Regions from separate parts of the Streptomyces sp. NPDC090045 genome, predicted to be linked through region 1. Evidence: riboswitches for the same ligand, from Rfam matches in the RefSeq annotation. Region 1 holds a riboswitch; each other region holds the start of a gene.
What was found. A riboswitch is a leader RNA that binds a small molecule or an ion and turns the genes downstream of it on or off. The one in region 1 is predicted to bind cobalamin.

Region 1 (5,715 bases):
GGCGTGGCTGCTGGCCGCCGCACTGGGCTCGTACGCCATCGCCTACCGCTTCTACGCGCGCTTCATCGCGGACCGCGTGCTGAAGGTCGACGCCACCCGGGCCACCCCCGCCGAACGCCTCGACAACGGTGTCGACTTCCACCCCACCGACCGCCGGGTCCTCTTCGGCCACCACTTCGCCGCCGTCGCCGGCGCCGGCCCGCTCGTCGGACCCGTGCTCGCCGCGCAGATGGGCTACCTGCCGGGCACGATCTGGATCGTCGCGGGCGTCATCTTCGCCGGGGCCGTCCAGGACATGGTCACCCTCTTCTTCTCCACCCGCCGCGACGGGCGTTCGCTCGGCCAGATGGCCCGGGACGAGATCGGCCCCGTCGGCGGGGCCGCCGCCCTGGTCGCCGTGTTCGCCATCATGATCATCCTGCTGGCGGTGCTGGCCCTGGTCATCGTCAACGCCCTGGCGCACTCGCCCTGGGGCGTCTTCTCCATCGGCATGACCATCCCGATCGCCGTCTTCATGGGCTTCTACCTGCGCGTGCTGCGGCCGGGCCGGGTCACCGAGGTCTCCGTCATCGGCGTCGCGCTGCTCCTGCTCGCCATCGTCGCGGGCGGCTGGGTCGCCGAGTCCTCCTTCGCCGGCACCTTCACCCTGGAGAAGGAGACGCTGGTCATCTGGATGGTCGTGTACGGCTTCCTGGCGTCGGTCCTGCCGGTGTGGATGCTGCTCGCGCCCCGCGACTACCTCTCCACCTTCATGAAGGTCGGCACCATCGCGCTCCTCGCGCTCGGCGTGGTCATCGCGATGCCGACCCTGAAGATGCCCTCGGTCACCGACTTCGCGGCGAGCGGCGACGGACCGGTCTTCGCCGGGTCGATGTTCCCCTTCGTCTTCATCACCATCGCCTGCGGCGCGCTCTCCGGCTTCCACGCCCTGGTCTCCTCGGGAACCACCCCGAAGATGATCCAGAAGGAGACCCAGGTCCGCATGATCGGCTACGGCGCGATGCTGACCGAGTCCTTCGTGGCCGTCATGGCGATCATCGCGGCCTGCATCATCGAGCCCGGCCTCTTCTTCGCCGTCAACTCCCCCGGCGGCGTCATCGGCACCACCGTCGAGTCCGCCTCCCAGGCGGTGACGAACTTCGGCTTCGCCATCTCGCCCGAGGCGCTCACCCAGGCGGCCAAGGACGTCGAGGAAGCCAGCCTGCTCTCCCGTACGGGCGGCGCGCCGACCTTCGCACTCGGAATGTCGGAGATCTTCTCCGCCGTGATCGGCGGCGCGGGCATGAAGGCGTTCTGGTACCACTTCGCGATCATGTTCGAGGCGCTGTTCATCCTGACGACGCTCGACGCGGGTACCCGCGTGGGCCGGTTCATGCTCCAGGACACCCTCGGCAACGTGCACAAGTCCTTCAAGGACGTCAGCTGGAAGCCCGGCGTGTGGTTCGCGAGCGCGATCGTCGTCGGCGGCTGGGGCTACTTCCTGTGGGTCGGCATCAAGGACCCGCTCGGCGGCATCAACCAGCTCTTCCCGCTCTTCGGCATCGCGAACCAGCTGCTCGCCGCGGTCGCGCTGGCCGTCTGCACCACGCTGCTGGTCAAGTCCGGGCGGCTCAAGTGGGCCTGGGTGACGGGTGTCCCGCTGGTCTGGGACGCCACGGTGACCCTCACCGCGAGCTACCAGAAGATCTTCTCCGAGGACGTGAAGGTCGGCTTCTTCGCCCAGCGCGACAAGTACCAGGCCGGGATCGACGCCGACAAGGTCCTGGCGCCGGCGAAGAACATGGACGACATGCACACCGTGGTCACCAACGCCACGGTCGACGGCGTGCTGTGCGCCTTCTTCGCCGTCCTGATCATCGTGGTCCTCGCGGACGCCGCCCGGACCTGCCTGAAGGCCGTCCGCGACCCGGGGTCGGCGACCCTCTCCGAGGTCCCGTGGACCGAGTCGAAGATCGTCGCCCCGGCCGGACTGATCGCGACGGCCGAGGAGCGGGCGGAGCTCGCCGCGGCGGACCGCGATTCCGGCGGCGGGCAGGTCAAGGAGCCGGTGGCGTGAGCACCGTACGGAGCGTGCTGGCCAGGGCCCGGTTCTACGTACGGGAGTTCTCGGGGGAGGCCGCGTACGACCGGTACGTGGCCCACGCCCGCTCCCACGACCCGGACGCGGAGGTCCTCACCCGCCGCGCCTTCGAACGCGCCCGTACGGACGCCCGCGAGGCGGACCCCCGCGAGGGCTTCCGCTGCTGCTGACGGGAACGAAGGGCCCCGCCGTGCAAAACGGCGGGGCCCTTCGTCGTTCCTCAGCGCGGACCGAGACCTCGGACCTGGCGCGGTCGATCAGCGATGGCGCCGGGCACCGGCACCGTCCTGCACACTCGACCGCATGGACATGGTCATCAGAACGGCGCTGCCCGCCGAGTTCGCGGAGCTGGGTGAGATCACCGCCCGGGCCTACCTCGCCGACGGGCACCTGGACTTCAACGAGGACGACGCGTACCTGAACGTGCTGCGCGACGTCGCCGGCCGGGCCGCCCTGGCCGAGGTGCTCGTCGCCGAGCGGGACGGGCGGGTGCTGGGCGGGGTGACCTTCGCCGCGCCCGGCAGTCCGCTCGCCGACATCGCCGCCCCGGACGAGGCGGAGTTCCGGATGCTCGCCGTCGCCCACGAGGGGCGCGGACAGGGCGCCGGCGAGGCGTTGGTGCGGGCGTGCATCGAGCGGGCGCGGGCCATCGAGGGGGTCACGGGCCTCGTGCTCTCGACCCAGCACAGCATGGCCGGCGCCCACCGGATCTACGCGCGACTGGGCTTCGTACGCGTTCCCGAGCGGGACTGGGCGCCCATCCCGGGGCTGACACTCCTCGCGTATCGACTCAAGCTGTAGCCACGCCGACACTACATGTGGGGGTTGCCGCATACGGCCGCCCCCACATGTATGCTCAAGGCTGCTGTCGCCGCAGGGGAATCCGGTGTGAATCCGGAACTGTCCCGCAACGGTATGAAGTGTCCGGCTACCGGACACCAAGTCCGATGACCTGCCGACAGCGCGCCCGGCTCGACCGATCCGGGTGCCGACACGTCCGGGCCTCGCGGTTGGGCCGGTGGACGCCATGCGGTGTGAACGCGTTCCCGCCACGCCCGCATGCGCCCGCTCGCGCCCCGCTCCGCCGATGACCGGGCCGAGCGAGGGAGAGCTCCCGCCGTGACCATCGCGCCTTCCGCACCGCGCGCCGAGTCCGTTTCTGGCGACAACACCGAGGGCCCGGGGGCCACGCTGCTGCGTACCCTCACCGAACTGACGGCGGACCTCCCCGACACCGACCCCGGGCGCGTCGCCGCCGCCGCGCTCCGCGGCCGCAGCTCCGCCGCCGACGAGGCCGAACTCCGCGGGCTGGCCACCGAGGCCGCCGCCGGTCTGATCTCCGAGGACCCCGCGTACTCGAAGCTCGCCGCCCGGCTGCTGACGCTGGCCGTGCGCGACGAGGCCGCGAGCCAGGGCTCCACCTCCTTCTCGGCCTCCGTCGAGGTCGGCCACCGCGAGGGCCTCATCGCCGACCGCACGGCCGAGTTCGTCCGTACGCACGCGAGCCGGCTCGACTCGCTCGTCGAGCTGACCCTCGCCGAGGGCGCCGACGACCGCTTCGGCTTCTTCGGCCTGCGCACCCTGCACAGCCGCTACCTGCTGCGCCACCCGATCACCCGTCAGGTCATCGAGACCCCGCAGTACTTCATGCTGCGCGTGGCCTGTGGCCTCGCCGCGGACGAGAGCGTCCAGGCCCTCGAGGAAGTGGCCTCGCTGTACCGGCTGATGAGCCGCCTCGACTACCTGCCCTCCTCCCCCACCCTCTTCAACTCCGGCACCCGGCACCCGCAGATGTCCTCCTGCTACCTGCTGGACTCCCCGCTGGACGAGCTCGACTCGATCTACGACCGCTACCACCAGGTGGCGCGCCTGTCGAAGCACGCGGGCGGCATCGGCCTGTCGTACTCCCGCATCCGCGCCCGGGGTTCCCTGATCCGCGGCACCAACGGCCACTCCAACGGCATCGTGCCGTTCCTGAAGACCCTCGACGCCTCCGTCGCCGCCGTGAACCAGGGCGGCCGCCGCAAGGGCGCCGCCGCCGTCTACCTGGAGACCTGGCACGCGGACATCGAGGAGTTCCTGGAGCTCCGCGACAACACCGGTGAGGACCAGCGCCGTACGCACAACCTGAACCTCGCCCACTGGGTCCCGGACGAGTTCATGCGCCGCGTGAACGCGGACGCCGAGTGGTCGCTGTTCTCCCCGGCCGACGTGCCCGAGCTCGTCGACCTGTGGGGCGACGAGTTCGACGCCGCCTACCGCAAGGCCGAGGCGGACGGCCTGGCCCGCAAGACCATGCCCGCCCGCGACCTGTACGGCCGGATGATGCGCACCCTCGCGCAGACCGGTCAGGGCTGGATGACCTTCAAGGACGCCTCCAACCGCACGGCGAACCAGACCGCCGAGCCGGGCACGGTCGTGCACTCCTCGAACCTGTGCACCGAGATCATCGAGGTCACCAACGACGGCGAGACGGCCGTCTGCAACCTCGGCTCGGTCAACCTCGGCGCCTTCGTCGTCGACGGCGAGATCGACTGGGAGCGGATGGACGAGACCGTCCGCACCGCCGTGACCTTCCTCGACCGCGTGGTGGACATCAACTTCTACCCGACCGAGCAGGCCGGCCGCTCCAACGCCCGCTGGCGCCCGGTGGGCCTGGGCGCGATGGGCCTCCAGGACGTCTTCTTCAAGCTGAAGCTGCCCTTCGACTCCCCCGAGGCGAAGGCCCTCTCCACCAAGCTCTCCGAGCGCATCATGCTCGCGGCGTACGAGGCCTCGTGCGACCTGGCCGAGCGCAGCGGCCCGCTGCCGGCCTGGGAGCAGACCCGCACCGCGCGCGGCGTCCTGCACCCGGACCACTACGACGTGGAGCTGAACTGGCCGGAGCGCTGGGACGCGCTGCGCGCCCGGGTCGCGAAGTCCGGCATGCGCAACTCCCTGCTCCTCGCCATCGCCCCGACGGCCACCATCGCCTCGATCGCCGGCGTGTACGAGTGCATCGAGCCGCAGGTCTCCAACCTCTTCAAGCGCGAGACGCTCAGCGGTGAGTTCCTCCAGGTGAACGGCTACCTGGTGGAGGAGCTGAAGGCGCTCGGCGTGTGGGACGCCCAGACCCGCGAGGCGCTGCGCGAATCCTCCGGCTCCGTCCAGGGCTTCGGCTGGATCCCGGCCGAGGTCCGCGAGCTGTACCGCACGGCGTGGGAGATCCCGCAGCGCGGTCTGATCGACATGGCGGCGGCCCGTACGCCGTTCCTGGACCAGTCGCAGTCGCTGAACCTGTTCCTGGAGACGCCCACCATCGGCAAGCTCAGCTCGATGTACGCGTACGCCTGGAAGCAGGGTCTGAAGACCACGTACTACCTGCGCTCGCGCCCCGCGACGAAGATCGCCCGCGCCGCGTCCGCGTCCGCCGTTCCGGCCGCCGCCACCCCGCTTCCGCAGGCCGTCGACGCCGACGCCCTGGCCTGCTCCCTTGAGAACCCCGAGTCCTGCGAGGCCTGCCAGTAATGAGCTCCACCGACAACAAGAACCTCCTGGACCCGGGCTTCGAGCTCACGCTGCGCCCGATGCGCTACCCGGACTTCTACGAGCGCTACCGGGACGCGATCAAGAACACGTGGACGGTGGAGGAGGTC
Region 2 (5,715 bases), on a different contig from region 1:
AAGGAGGTCCGCGAGCAGTACGACCTCATCGGCTTCGACCCGCGCGGGGTCGGCGCCAGCAGCCCGATCACCTGCGGACTGGACGACGCCGAGCAGGACTTCAACCGGGCCTACCGCCCGGAGACCTTCGGCTCCGACGTGACCTGGGCGCGCACCGTCGCCGACAAGTGCCGCGAGAAGGCCGGTTCGGTGCTTCCGTACATCACCACCCGCAACACGGCGCGCGACATGGACACGATCCGCGCGGTGCTGGGCGAGCGCAAGCTCTCGTACCTGGGCTACTCGTACGGGACCTACCTCGGCGCGGTGTACTCGCAGATGTTCCCGGACCGTACGGACCGCTTCGTGCTCGACAGCGGTGTGGACCCGCAGCGGATCTGGCGCGGCATGATCCAGGTCTGGGCCACCGAGGCCGAGCCGGCGTTCGCGCGGTGGACGCAGTGGGCGGCGGAGCGGTCGGCGGAGCACCAGCTGGGTGACAGCCCGAAGGCCGTGTCCGAGACGTTCTGGGGGCTGGTCGCGCGCGCCGACAAGGAGCCCATCGACTTCGAGGGCATGAAGATCAACGGGGACATGATCCGCTCCGCACGCGGGGTGTTCTTCTACCCGGCGCAGGCCACTCCCCTGGTCGTGGCCCTGAAGGCCGCGGCCGAGGGCAAGCCGCTGCCCGCGGGCACGACGCCGACCGAGATGAAGCGGCTGCTGACCGGCGGCGCGGCTGCCGAGCCCGCCTCGGACAACAGCACGGCCGTCTTCTGGGCGGTGGCGTGCGGGGACACCGGCAGCTGGCCCCGCTACACGGAGCAGTACGAGCGGGACGCGGCGAAGGACAAGGCGAGGTACCCGCTGTACGGGGACTTCGCGTCCAACATCAAGCCGTGCGCCTTCTGGGACCGGCCGGTCGAGGCGGCCACGCCGATGAACAAGAAGGCGAACGTGCTGACCGTGCAGAACGAGTGGGACTCACAGACCCCGCTCGTCAGCGGGCAGGGCCTGCACCGCGCGCTCAAGGGCTCGCGGATGGTGCTGGCGGCCGGCGGTGAGGGCCACGGGGTGTACCTCGCCGACCCCACCTCCTGCGCCAACGCGCCGGTCCACGCGTACCTGACCACGGGCAAGCTGCCCGCCCAGGACGTGACCTGCCAGAACCCGGCGAGCGCCGCCGAGCAGCGCGGGGCCGTGGTCCCGTCGAAGCCGCTGCCGATCCCGGCCGGGCCCGGGCGGTTCTGACACCGTCCGGACGACGCCAGCTCGGCCGGACGGACGAATGGCCGGACGAACGGGCGAGTGGACGGTCAAGCGCGGGACGCCTCCGCGGCAGCCTTGATACGGCGGCCGAAATCGGGGGCGTCCTTGCGCGCGGCGCTCGCCGCGAGGCCGACGAGCAGCTTGCCGAGGCCGTGGCCGTGCAGGGTGTTGAAGATCCGGACCCGGGTGCGGCCGCCGGGGAGGGCTTCGAGGTCGTAGCCGCCCTCGGCGGTGACCAGGTTCTTGCTCTGCTCGGTCCAGCGGATCAGGTGCGGCGGGTCGAAGCCGACGATGCGGAACTCGCGGGCGGTCTTCATCCCGGCGTCCTTGACCGTGCTGCGGAAGACCGTGCCGAGGGCCGTGGGGCCGTCCGGGACCCTGGTGATCTCCTGGACGCGCGGACTGAAGTCCGGATCGTTGCGCCCGTCGGCGAGGTAGGCGAAGACCTCCTCGACCGGCCGGTCGATCTCGACGCTCGCCTCGAACTGTCCGGACATGTCAGCTCCTCGGTGTGACTGCACCTGTGATCCACGATCCCAGAACGCCACCCGGTGCGCGCGCCGGGGGCGAGTACCGGTGATCGCTGGTGGGACCGGGGCGCCTGCCCCTACGATGCCTCTGGTCAGGTACATGCCCGACCCATAACTGAATGCCTGCGCGACTGGGGGAAGCCGGTGTGATTCCGGCGCTGACCTGCAACCGTGTGCGGCGCATCCGCGTCGCGAGTCGGACAACCCAGCGTGTGGTGCGTACGGCTTCCCACTGTCACGGTCTGCAGCACGAAGCCCTGAGCCCAGGCTCACCGCTCACCTGTGTCCGCTTTCCCGGGCCCGGGACCGCGGTGTTGCCCAGGGCGATCGGGGCCGGCGGCGCACGACCTCGAGTTCACGCCAGGAAGGCACTCCATGCGCCAGACCCTCGCCCGCCGCGCCCTGATCACCACGGCGGCCCTCGGGCTCGCCCTCGCCACGGCGCCGGCCGTCGCGCACGCCGAGGCCGCCCCGAACACGAACAAGAAGATCAACGTGTCCCTCACCGTGCAGGGTCCCGACGGTCTGCTGTTCAAGGGGAAGGTCAACACCAAGGGACACGACGTCACCACGGCGACCGGCGGCACGCACAAGTGCGACGGCACCAACGGGGCGGCGAACCCGACGGCCGTGCCCACCCCGACGGCCGCGCTCGACGACGCCGCCCGCCGGAACTACTTCGCCTGGGACGGCACCTGGTACGCGTCCTTCGACGACTTCTCGGTGGACTCCATCAAGAACGTCAGCGGCGGCGGATCGGCCTACTGGAGCATATCGGTCAACGGCACCCCGACCCCGGTCGGCGGCTGCCAGTTCAAGCTGAAGGCGGGCGACGAGGTGGCCTTCACCTGGACCGCCTTCTAGAGCAGGCCGGAGGAAGCGTCCGCCGGGACGGAGCGCCTCCCGACGGGAGCGCGGAGCGGCTCACCGGGCCGCTCCGCGCTCCTTGTCCGTGCCGCCGGGGTCCCTCAACCCCGCAGCGGCACCACCGGGTCCCTCATCAGCCCCGGTCGTATGTGTGGAACCCGCGGCCGCTCTTGCGGCCCAGCAGCCCCGCCTGCACCATCCGCTGCAGCAGCGGGGGCGGGGCGTAGAGCGGCTCCTTGAACTCCTCGTACAGGGATTCCGCGATGGCCGCGACGGTGTCCAGGCCGATCAGGTCGGCGAGCTTGAGCGGGCCCATGGGGTGGGCGCAGCCCAGCTCCATGCCGGTGTCGACGTCGGCGGCGGTGGCGAAGCCGGACTCGGCCATCCGGATGGCCGAGAGCAGGTACGGGACCAGCAGCGCGTTGACGACGAAGCCGGCCCGGTCCTGCGACTGGACCGTGGTCTTGCCCAGGGATTCCCGGGCGAACGACTCGACCGCGGCCAGTGTGTCCGCCGAGGTGTGGAGGGAGGAGACCACCTCGACCAGGGGCAGGACGGGGACGGGGTTGAAGAAGTGCAGTCCCACGACCCGGTCGGCGCGGCCGGTGGCCATGCCCAGCCGCATGATCGGGATGGCGGACGTATTGGTCGCCAGAATGGCTTCGGGGTCCTCGACGATCTTGTCGAGGGCGGTGAAGATCTCGGTCTTGGCCTCGGGGTTCTCGGTGACGGCCTCGATGACCAGCTGCCGGTCGGCGAGGTCCTCCAGGTCTCCGGTGAACACCAGCCGGGCCAGGGCGTCCTCGGCGGTGAACCGGTCCAGCTTGCCCCGCTGGACGGCGCGTTCGAGGGAGACGGCCACCCGCTCGCGGGCGGCGCGGGCCGCGGTGGCATCCGCCTCGGCGACGACGGTGTCCAGGCCGGCGCGGGCGCAGACCTCGGCAATGCCGGCTCCCATCTGCCCGCCTCCGACGACCCCGACGCGCAGGACCCGGGTCGGCTGCCGGGCCGGGGCGCTCACGCGGTCACCTGCACGGCGGCGGTGCGGACCAGGTGGCGGGTGTACGCCTCGGGGGTGAAGAACGCGGGCAGCTGCACCGAGAGCGCGGTGTCGACGAAGACCTCACGGGCTTCGAGGACCAGGGCCTGCGGGTCCTCGGCCTCCAGGGCGGCGCACTCGGCGTCGAGGAGATCGGTGAGCGTGCGCCGGTCGACGCGGTCGTGGCGGAGCCACTGCCAGATCTGCACGCGCGCGATCTCGGCCGTGGCGGCGTCCTCCATCAGGCCGTACAGGGCGACGGCGCCGCTGCCGCGCAGCCAGGCGTCGAAGTAGCGCAGGGCCACGGCCACGTTGGAGCGGATGCCCTCGGAGCTCGGCGGAGCGGCGATCCGGCGGACCGACAGCAGATCGGCGGCGGCCACTTCGACGTCCTCGCGCGTCCGCTCCAGCTGGTTCGGCCGCTCCCCCAGCACCCCGTCGAACACCTCGCGGCAGACGGGGACGAGTCCGGGGTGGGCGACCCAGGAACCGTCGAAGCCGTCTTCGGCCTCCCGCTCCTTGTCGAGCCGGACCTTGGCGAGGGCGGCCGTGTTGGCCTCGGCGTCCTTGCTGGGCACGTGGGCGGCCATGCCGCCGATGGCGTGGGCGCCCCGCTTGTGGCAGGTGCGGACGAGCAGTTCGGTGTACGCCCGCATGAACGGGGCGGTCATGGTGACCTTGGCCCGGTCCGGGAGCTGGAAGTCGGTGCGGTGGCCGAAGGTCTTGATCAGGCTGAAGAGGTAGTCCCAGCGGCCCGCGTTCAGCCCGGCGCTGTGCTCGCGCAGCTCGTGGAGGATCTCCTCCATCTCGAACGCGGCGGTGATCGTCTCGATCAGAACGGTGGCCCGGACCGTGCCGCGCGGGATGCCCAACAGCTCCTGGGCGAACAGGAAGATGTCGTTCCAGAGCCGGGCCTCGTACCGGTTCTCCAGCTTGGGCAGGTAGAAGTAGGGGCCGTGCCCGGCGTCGATCTGGCGCTGCGCGCAGTGGAAGAAGTACAGGCCGAAGTCCACGAGCGAGGCGGACACGGGCCGGCCGTCGACCTCCAGGTGCTCCTCGGTGAGGTGCCAGCCGCGCGGGCGCACCATGATGGTCGCGAGCTCCGTCCCGAGGCGGTACTCCCTGCCCTCCGGGGTGGTGAAGTCGATGCGCCGCTCGATGGCGTCGAGCAGGTTCAGCTGGCCGCCGATGACGTTGTCCCAGGTGGGCGCGGTGGCGTCCTCGAAGTCGGCCATCCACACCTTCGCCCCGGAGTTGAGGGCGTTGACGGCCATGCGGCGCTCCGGCGGGCCGGTGATCTCGACCCGCCGGTCCGTCAGCCCGGGCGCGGGCGGGGCGACCCGCCAGTCGGGGTCGGTACGCACGCCGACGGTGGCGCGGGAGAAGTCCAGGGGCGACCCGGCGACCAGATGGGCGGCGCGGCGGCGGCGCTCCTTGAGGATCTCCAGGCGGCGGTCCGCGAAGGCGGCGTCGAGCCGGCCGATGAACTCCAGGGCCTCGGGGGTCAGGATCTCCTCGTGGCGCTCACCCAGCGCGCCGAGGACCTGGACACTGCTGGTCAGGGGCGTGTGTGACATGCGGTTCTACTCCTCGGCGTGGGGCGGCCGGCGCCCGGGGCCGCGAGGGCCCCGGGCGCCGTCGGACGGCGATCGGAAGGCGATCGGAAGGGGCCGGCGGGAACCGCCGGGCCTCGCGCTCCTAGTGGAACTGCTCCTCCTCGGTGGAGCCGGAGAGCGCCGTCGTGGAGGAGGCCGGGTTGACGGCGGTGGAGACCAGGTCGAAGTAGCCGGTGCCGACCTCGCGCTGGTGCTTGACCGCGGTGAACCCGTGCTCCTGGGCGGCGAATTCGCGCTCCTGGAGGTCGACGTAGGCGGTCATGCCGTGCTCGGCGTAGCCGCGGGCGAGCTCGAACATGCCGTGGTTGAGCGAGTGGAAGCCGGCCAGGGTGATGAACTGGAAGCGGTAGCCCATCGCTCCCAGCTCCCGCTGGAACTTGGCGATCTGGTCGTCGTCCAGCGCCGCCTTCCAGTT
Region 3 (5,715 bases), on a different contig from region 1:
GCCGGCCGGGCCTTCGACATCCTGGAGTCCGAGTCCTACCCGGGCATCATCTCCTCGCACAGCTGGATGGACGACAACTGGACCGAGCGGCTCTACAAGCTCGGCGGGTTCGTCGCCCAGTACATGAACGGGGCCGAGGGCTTCAGCGCGGAGGCCAAGGCCAAGAACGCCCTGCGCGACAAGTACAACGTCGGCTACGGCTACGGCACCGACATGAACGGCGTCGGCGGCTGGCCCGGCCCCCGCGGCGCGGACACCCCCAACCCGGTGCGCTACCCCTTCCGCAGCACCGACGGCGGCGCGGTGATCGACAAGCAGACCACCGGCGTGCGCACCTGGGACCTCAACACCGACGGCGCCTCGCACTACGGTCTGGTCCCGGACTGGATCGAGGACATCCGGATCACCGGCGGCCAGGACGTGGTGGACGACCTGTTCCGGGGCGCCGAGTCCTACCTCACCACCTGGGGCTCGTCCGAGAAGCACAAGGCCGGGGTGAACCTGGCCGCGGGCGCCCCCGCCTCGGCCAGCTCGTCCGAGTGGAACCCGTTCATCAGCTACGCGCCCTCGCGGGCCGTGGACGGGAACACGGGCACCCGCTGGGCGAGCGACTGGAGCGACGACCAGTGGCTCCAGATCGACCTCGGGACGCCGGGTCTGGTCAAGCGCGTCACCCTCGAATGGGAACGCGCCCACGGGAAGTCGTACCGGATCGAGCTCTCGGGCGACGGCACGAACTGGCAGTCCGTGTGGTCCACGACCACCGGTGACGGCGGGCTGGACACGGCGCAGTTCGCCGGCACCCCGGCCCGGTACGTACGCGTCCACGGACTCCAGCGCGGCACCCAGTGGGGGTACTCGCTCTACGAGGTCGGCGTCTACAGCAGCTGACGCCGCCCACGCGGTGCCCTGGTGCCGGGGCCGGCCGGATCCTCACCGATCCGGCCGGCCCCGGCCGTCTTCCCGCCGCCGCACCGAAGCGCCCGTACCGCACCGCCCGTACTCGCACCGCATTGCACAGCAGCACGAACCGAAGGGATCGCCCATGGCACGGATGCCGTCGGCCGACCGGCGCCGGCAGCTGACCGAGGCCGCCATCCGCGCGATGACCCGAGACGGGGTCGCCCGGACGACGACCCGGTCGATATCCGCCGAGGCGGGCGTGTCACTGAGCGTCTTCCACTACTGCTTCGACTCCAAGCAGGCCCTGCTCGAATCCGTCATGGCGGCCATCACCGAGCACAGCATCGCCGTGGTGAAGGAGGCGGTCCAGCCCAGGGCCACCCTCCGCGAGACCGTCCGGGCCGGCTTCCAGGCGTACTGGGACCACGTGTCCGCCCACCCGGGCGAGCACATGCTCACGTACGAACTCACGCAGTACGCCCTGCGCCGGCCCGGCTTCGAGCACCTGGCGCGACGCCAGTACCAGCTGTACGCCGACACCTACGCCGAGCTCATCGAACAGCTCCGTCACCACATGGGCCTCGAACTCCGCGTCCCCGTGACCGTGCTGGCCCGCTATCTGGCCGCCATGACGGACGGGCTGACGCTCAACCACCTCGTGCTCGGCGACGCGACGATCTCCACGGACATCCTCGACACGATCACCGACCACGTGGCGGGCCTCGTCGGCGACGACTGCGCCGGCGGCTTCGGCGACGGGGCCCGGCCGCCCGTCCGGGAGCGCGTCGCACCACCGCGCTCCGCCTGAGGCGGCCGGGTCCCCGGATCAGGCGCCGTCGGCGGTGACCTCGGCGCGGACCTGGCGGGCCGCCTCGACCAGGTTCTCCAGGGAGGCCCTGGTCTCCGGCCAGGCCCGGGTCTTCAGGCCGCAGTCGGGGTTGACCCACAGCCGTTCGGCCGGGATGGCCGCGAGGCCCTTGCGGAGCAGCGCCGACGCCTCGGACACCGAGGGGATCCGCGGCGAGTGGATGTCCCAGACGCCGGGGCCGACCTCGCGCGGGTAGTCGGCGCCCGCGAGCTCGTCGGCGACCTGCATGTGCGAGCGGGCCGCCTCCAGGCTGATGACGTCGGCGTCGAGGGCCTCGATGGCGTCGACGATGTCGCCGAACTCGGCGTAGCACATGTGCGTGTGGATCTGGGTGTCCGGACGGACCCCGGCGGTGGTGAGCCGGAAGGACTCGGTGGCCCACGCCAGGTAGGCGGCGTGGTCGGCGGCGCGCAGCGGGAGGGTCTCCCGCAGCGCCGGTTCGTCCACCTGGATGACGGAGGTGCCCGCCGCCTCCAGGTCGTTCACCTCGTCGCGCAGGGCCAGCGCCACCTGGCGGGCGGTGTCGCCGAGCGGCTGGTCGTCGCGGACGAAGGACCAGGCGAGCATGGTGACGGGGCCGGTGAGCATGCCCTTGACCGGGCGGCCCGTCTGCGCCTGGGCGTACGTGGTCCAGCGCACGGTCATCGGGTCGGGGCGGGAGATGTCGCCGGCCAGGACGGGCGGGCGGACGTAGCGGGTGCCGTAGGACTGGACCCAGCCGTGCTGGGTGGCGAGGTAGCCGGTGAGCTGCTCGGCGAAGTACTGGACCATGTCGTTGCGCTCGGGCTCGCCGTGCACGAGGACGTCGATGCCGGCCTTCTCCTGGAAGGCCAGGACCTCCCGGATCTCGGCCTCGATGCGGTCCTCGTAGCCCGCCGTGTCGATGCGGCCGGCCCGCAGGTCGGCGCGGGCCACGCGCAGTTCGTCGGTCTGCGGGAACGAGCCGATGGTCGTCGTGGGCAGCAGCGGCAGGCCCAGGCGGGCGTGCTGGGCGCTCGCGCGCTCCTCGTACGGCTGGGAGCGGCGGCCGTCGGCGTCGGTGATCGCCGCGGTCCGGGCGCGCACGGCGGGATCGCGGGTGACGGCGGAGTGGGCGCGGGAGGCCAGGTCGGCCCGGTTGGCGGCGAGTTCGGCCGCGATCGCGTCGGTGCCGCCGGAGAGGCCGCGGGCGAGCGTGGCGATCTCCGCGGTCTTCTGCCGGGCGAAGGCGAGCCAGCGCCTGACCTGCGGGTCGACGTCCCGTTCGACGGTGGCGTCCAGCGGGACGTGGAGCAGGGAGCAGGAGGCGGCCACGTCGACCCGGTCGGCGAGGCCCAGGAGGGTACCGAGGGTGGACAGGGACTTCTCGAGGTCGTTGATCCAGATGTTGCGGCCGTTGACGACGCCCGCGACGAGCCGCTTGCCGGGCAGGCCGCCGACGGCGGCGAGGTCGGCGAGGTTCGCGGCGGCGGCATCGGTGAAGTCCAGGGCGAGCCCGTCGACGGGAGCCTTGGCCAGCACCGGCAGGGCCTCGCCGAGCCGGTCGAAGTACGAGGCCACGAGCAGCTTCGGCCGGTCGCCCGGGGCGCCGAGCTCGCGGTACGCGCGGGCGGCGGCGTTCAGTTCGGCGGGGGTGCGGTCCTGCACGAGCGCGGGCTCGTCCAGTTGCACCCACTCGGCTCCGGCCGCGCGCAGGTCGGCCAGGACCCGGGCGTAGACGGGCAGCAGGCGGTCGAGCAGGGTCAGGGGCTCGAAGTCGGCGGCGACACCGGGGGCGGGCTTGGCCAGCAGGAGGTACGTCACGGGCCCGACCAGCACCGGGCGGGCGGTGTGGCCGAGCGCCCGTGCCTCTTCGAGCTCGGCGACCTGCTTCGAGGAGTCCGCCGTGAACACGGTGTCCGGGCCGAGTTCGGGCACCAGGTAGTGGTAGTTGGTGTCGAACCACTTGGTCATCTCCAGCGGCGCCACGTCCTGGGTACCGCGCGCCATGGCGAAGTAGCCGTCGAGGGCGTCGGTCCGCACCGCGGCGCGGTGGCGCTCGGGGACGGCGCCGACCATCACACTGGTGTCCAGCACGTGGTCGTAGTACGAGAAGTCGCCGGTCGGCACTTCGGTGATGCCGGCGTCGGCCAGCTGCTGCCAGTTGGTCCGGCGCAGGTCACGGGCGGTGCCCCGGAGGGCGTCGGCGGTGACGCGGCCCTTCCAGTAGCCCTCGACGGCCTTCTTCAGTTCCCGGCTGCCGCCCTGGCGGGGGTAGCCGTACACGGTGGCCTGTACTGCCGCGGCTGCGGACTCGGTGGTCACGGAACTCTCCTTCGCGAGCGTGTCTCCATGGACCCGGTGACGGGCCTGGGCTGCGAAGGGGTGCCGGAACGGGCGGACCGCCGGATGCGCGTACGCCTGAGGTACGCGCCGGAACGATCCGCCTGAAGCACGCCGACCCGCCCACGAGGTCACCGGGAAACCGGGCGCGGTCGTTCGCGCTCGGGCAACGGGCAGGTCTTCGGACTCGCGGGCACGCCTGCCGGTCTCCCGGCGGGCACCTACTGGCCGTCGCTTCCCAGGACCGGATCCGGTCCCAGTGCGTATGACGGCGGTCGTTCCCGCTCACCGCTGCGGGGCAGTCCCGGATTCCCACCGGGTTCCCTCTTACGACGCACCCCGTCCGGCTGACGGGTGCGAACCAGCTGCCCGGCCAGAGTAGATGGCGTTCGTCGCCAACGGACAGGGTTGTCCAATATCCGGATGGCGCGGCGAGACCGGGACACGGAGGATCCCCGCACCGCCGGGGCGGCGCGGGGATCCGGGGGGGGGAAGGTCAGTACCGGTCCAGCAGGGTGGTCAGGACCTTGTAGAGGACCGATTCCTCATCAGCCACGGCCTCCTCCGAACGCCAGGCCACGAAGCCGTCCGGGCGGACGAGGACCGCCCCGGCCGCGGTCGTGCCGTGCGCCTCGGCCCAGTCGCCGCCGTTCGAAGGGATCAGCTCGGCCTCCGGCCCGTTGCCGATGGCGTAGGCGTCCAGGCGCAGGTTCATCCGTTTGGCGACGGATCGCGCCGCCCCGCTCCACGGCGTGCCCTCGGAGCTGAGCAGGACGAAGGACCGCTCGTAGAGGTCCAGGGTGGACTTCTGCTGCTCCTCCCCCGGGGCGTGGAGCCACATGTGCGGCGCGCGCGTGCCCGGTTCGCCGCACAGACGCATCCGTTCGGGCACGACCGGCTGGTCGGGATCGGTGCCCAGGACCGCCCCCTGGTTGTAGCGGTAGCCCATGGCCACGGACAGGACACCGCCCTGCCGTCCGCCCGGGGCGGGCTCGGACTGGGCCCGGGGGGCGGTCTCGGGGTCGGGCTCGTACCCCGGGTGGCTGTGCTCGACGGACCGGGCCGAGGCGCGCTCGCTCGTCGCCCGCGCCACCGGGAGCCGCTCGGCCTCGTACGTCTCCAGCAGCCCGGGGCCGGCCGCGCCGTCCAGTACGGCCGCGAGCTTCCAGGCCAGGTTGTGCGCGTCCTGGATACCGGTGTTGGAGCCGAACGCCCCGGTGGGGGACATCTCGTGGGCGGAGTCGCCGGCCAGGAAGACCCGGCCGGCCACGTACCGCTGCGCGACCCGCTGGGCGGCGTGCCACGGGGCCTTCCCGGTGATCTCGACGTCCAGGTCGGGTGCGCCGATGGCCCGGCGGATGTGCTCGACGCAGCGCTCGTCTGTGAAGTCCTCCAGGGTCTCGCCGCGGTCGGGGTGCCACGGCGCGTGGAAGACCCACCGCTCGCTGTTGTCCACCGGCAGCAGGGCCCCGTCGGCGTCGGGCTTGGTCAGGTAGCACACGATGAAACGCCGGTCGCCGACCACGTCCGCGAGCATGCGGGAGCGGAAGGTGATGCTCACGTTGTGGAAGAGGTCACCGGGACCGCTCTGGCCGATCCGGAGCCCTTCCCGCACCGGACTGCGCGGCCCGTCGGCGGCGACG

Region 2: another riboswitch for cobalamin. It lies ahead of ACIPYQ_RS23655 (DUF4430 domain-containing protein); the one in region 1 lies ahead of ACIPYQ_RS21205 (ribonucleoside-diphosphate reductase subunit alpha).
Region 3: another riboswitch for cobalamin. It lies ahead of metE (5-methyltetrahydropteroyltriglutamate--homocysteine S-methyltransferase); the one in region 1 lies ahead of ACIPYQ_RS21205 (ribonucleoside-diphosphate reductase subunit alpha).

Annotation. Positions count from the first base shown of each region.
Region 1 covers NZ_JBIVFA010000007.1:343,278-348,992, forward strand. Annotated here, with positions in the region: gene ACIPYQ_RS21190 (carbon starvation CstA family protein) at 1-2,056, shown strand, start outside; gene ACIPYQ_RS21195 (YbdD/YjiX family protein) at 2,053-2,250, shown strand; gene ACIPYQ_RS21200 (GNAT family N-acetyltransferase) at 2,384-2,881, shown strand; cobalamin riboswitch at 2,923-3,055, shown strand; gene ACIPYQ_RS21205 (ribonucleoside-diphosphate reductase subunit alpha) at 3,200-5,587, shown strand; gene ACIPYQ_RS21210 (ribonucleotide-diphosphate reductase subunit beta) at 5,587-5,715, shown strand, end outside.
Region 2 covers NZ_JBIVFA010000009.1:84,218-89,932, reverse strand. Annotated here, with positions in the region: gene ACIPYQ_RS23665 (alpha/beta hydrolase) at 1-1,230, shown strand, start outside; gene ACIPYQ_RS23660 (SRPBCC family protein) at 1,296-1,745, opposite strand; cobalamin riboswitch at 1,863-2,006, shown strand; gene ACIPYQ_RS23655 (DUF4430 domain-containing protein) at 2,154-2,642, shown strand; gene ACIPYQ_RS23650 (3-hydroxybutyryl-CoA dehydrogenase) at 2,779-3,666, opposite strand; gene aceB (malate synthase A) at 3,663-5,261, opposite strand; gene aceA (isocitrate lyase) at 5,383-5,715, opposite strand, start outside.
Region 3 covers NZ_JBIVFA010000013.1:147,530-153,244, forward strand. Annotated here, with positions in the region: gene ACIPYQ_RS29795 (discoidin domain-containing protein) at 1-891, shown strand, start outside; gene ACIPYQ_RS29800 (TetR/AcrR family transcriptional regulator) at 1,046-1,711, shown strand; gene metE (5-methyltetrahydropteroyltriglutamate--homocysteine S-methyltransferase) at 1,730-4,054, opposite strand; cobalamin riboswitch at 4,227-4,453, opposite strand; gene ACIPYQ_RS29810 (FAD-dependent oxidoreductase) at 4,569-5,715, opposite strand, start outside.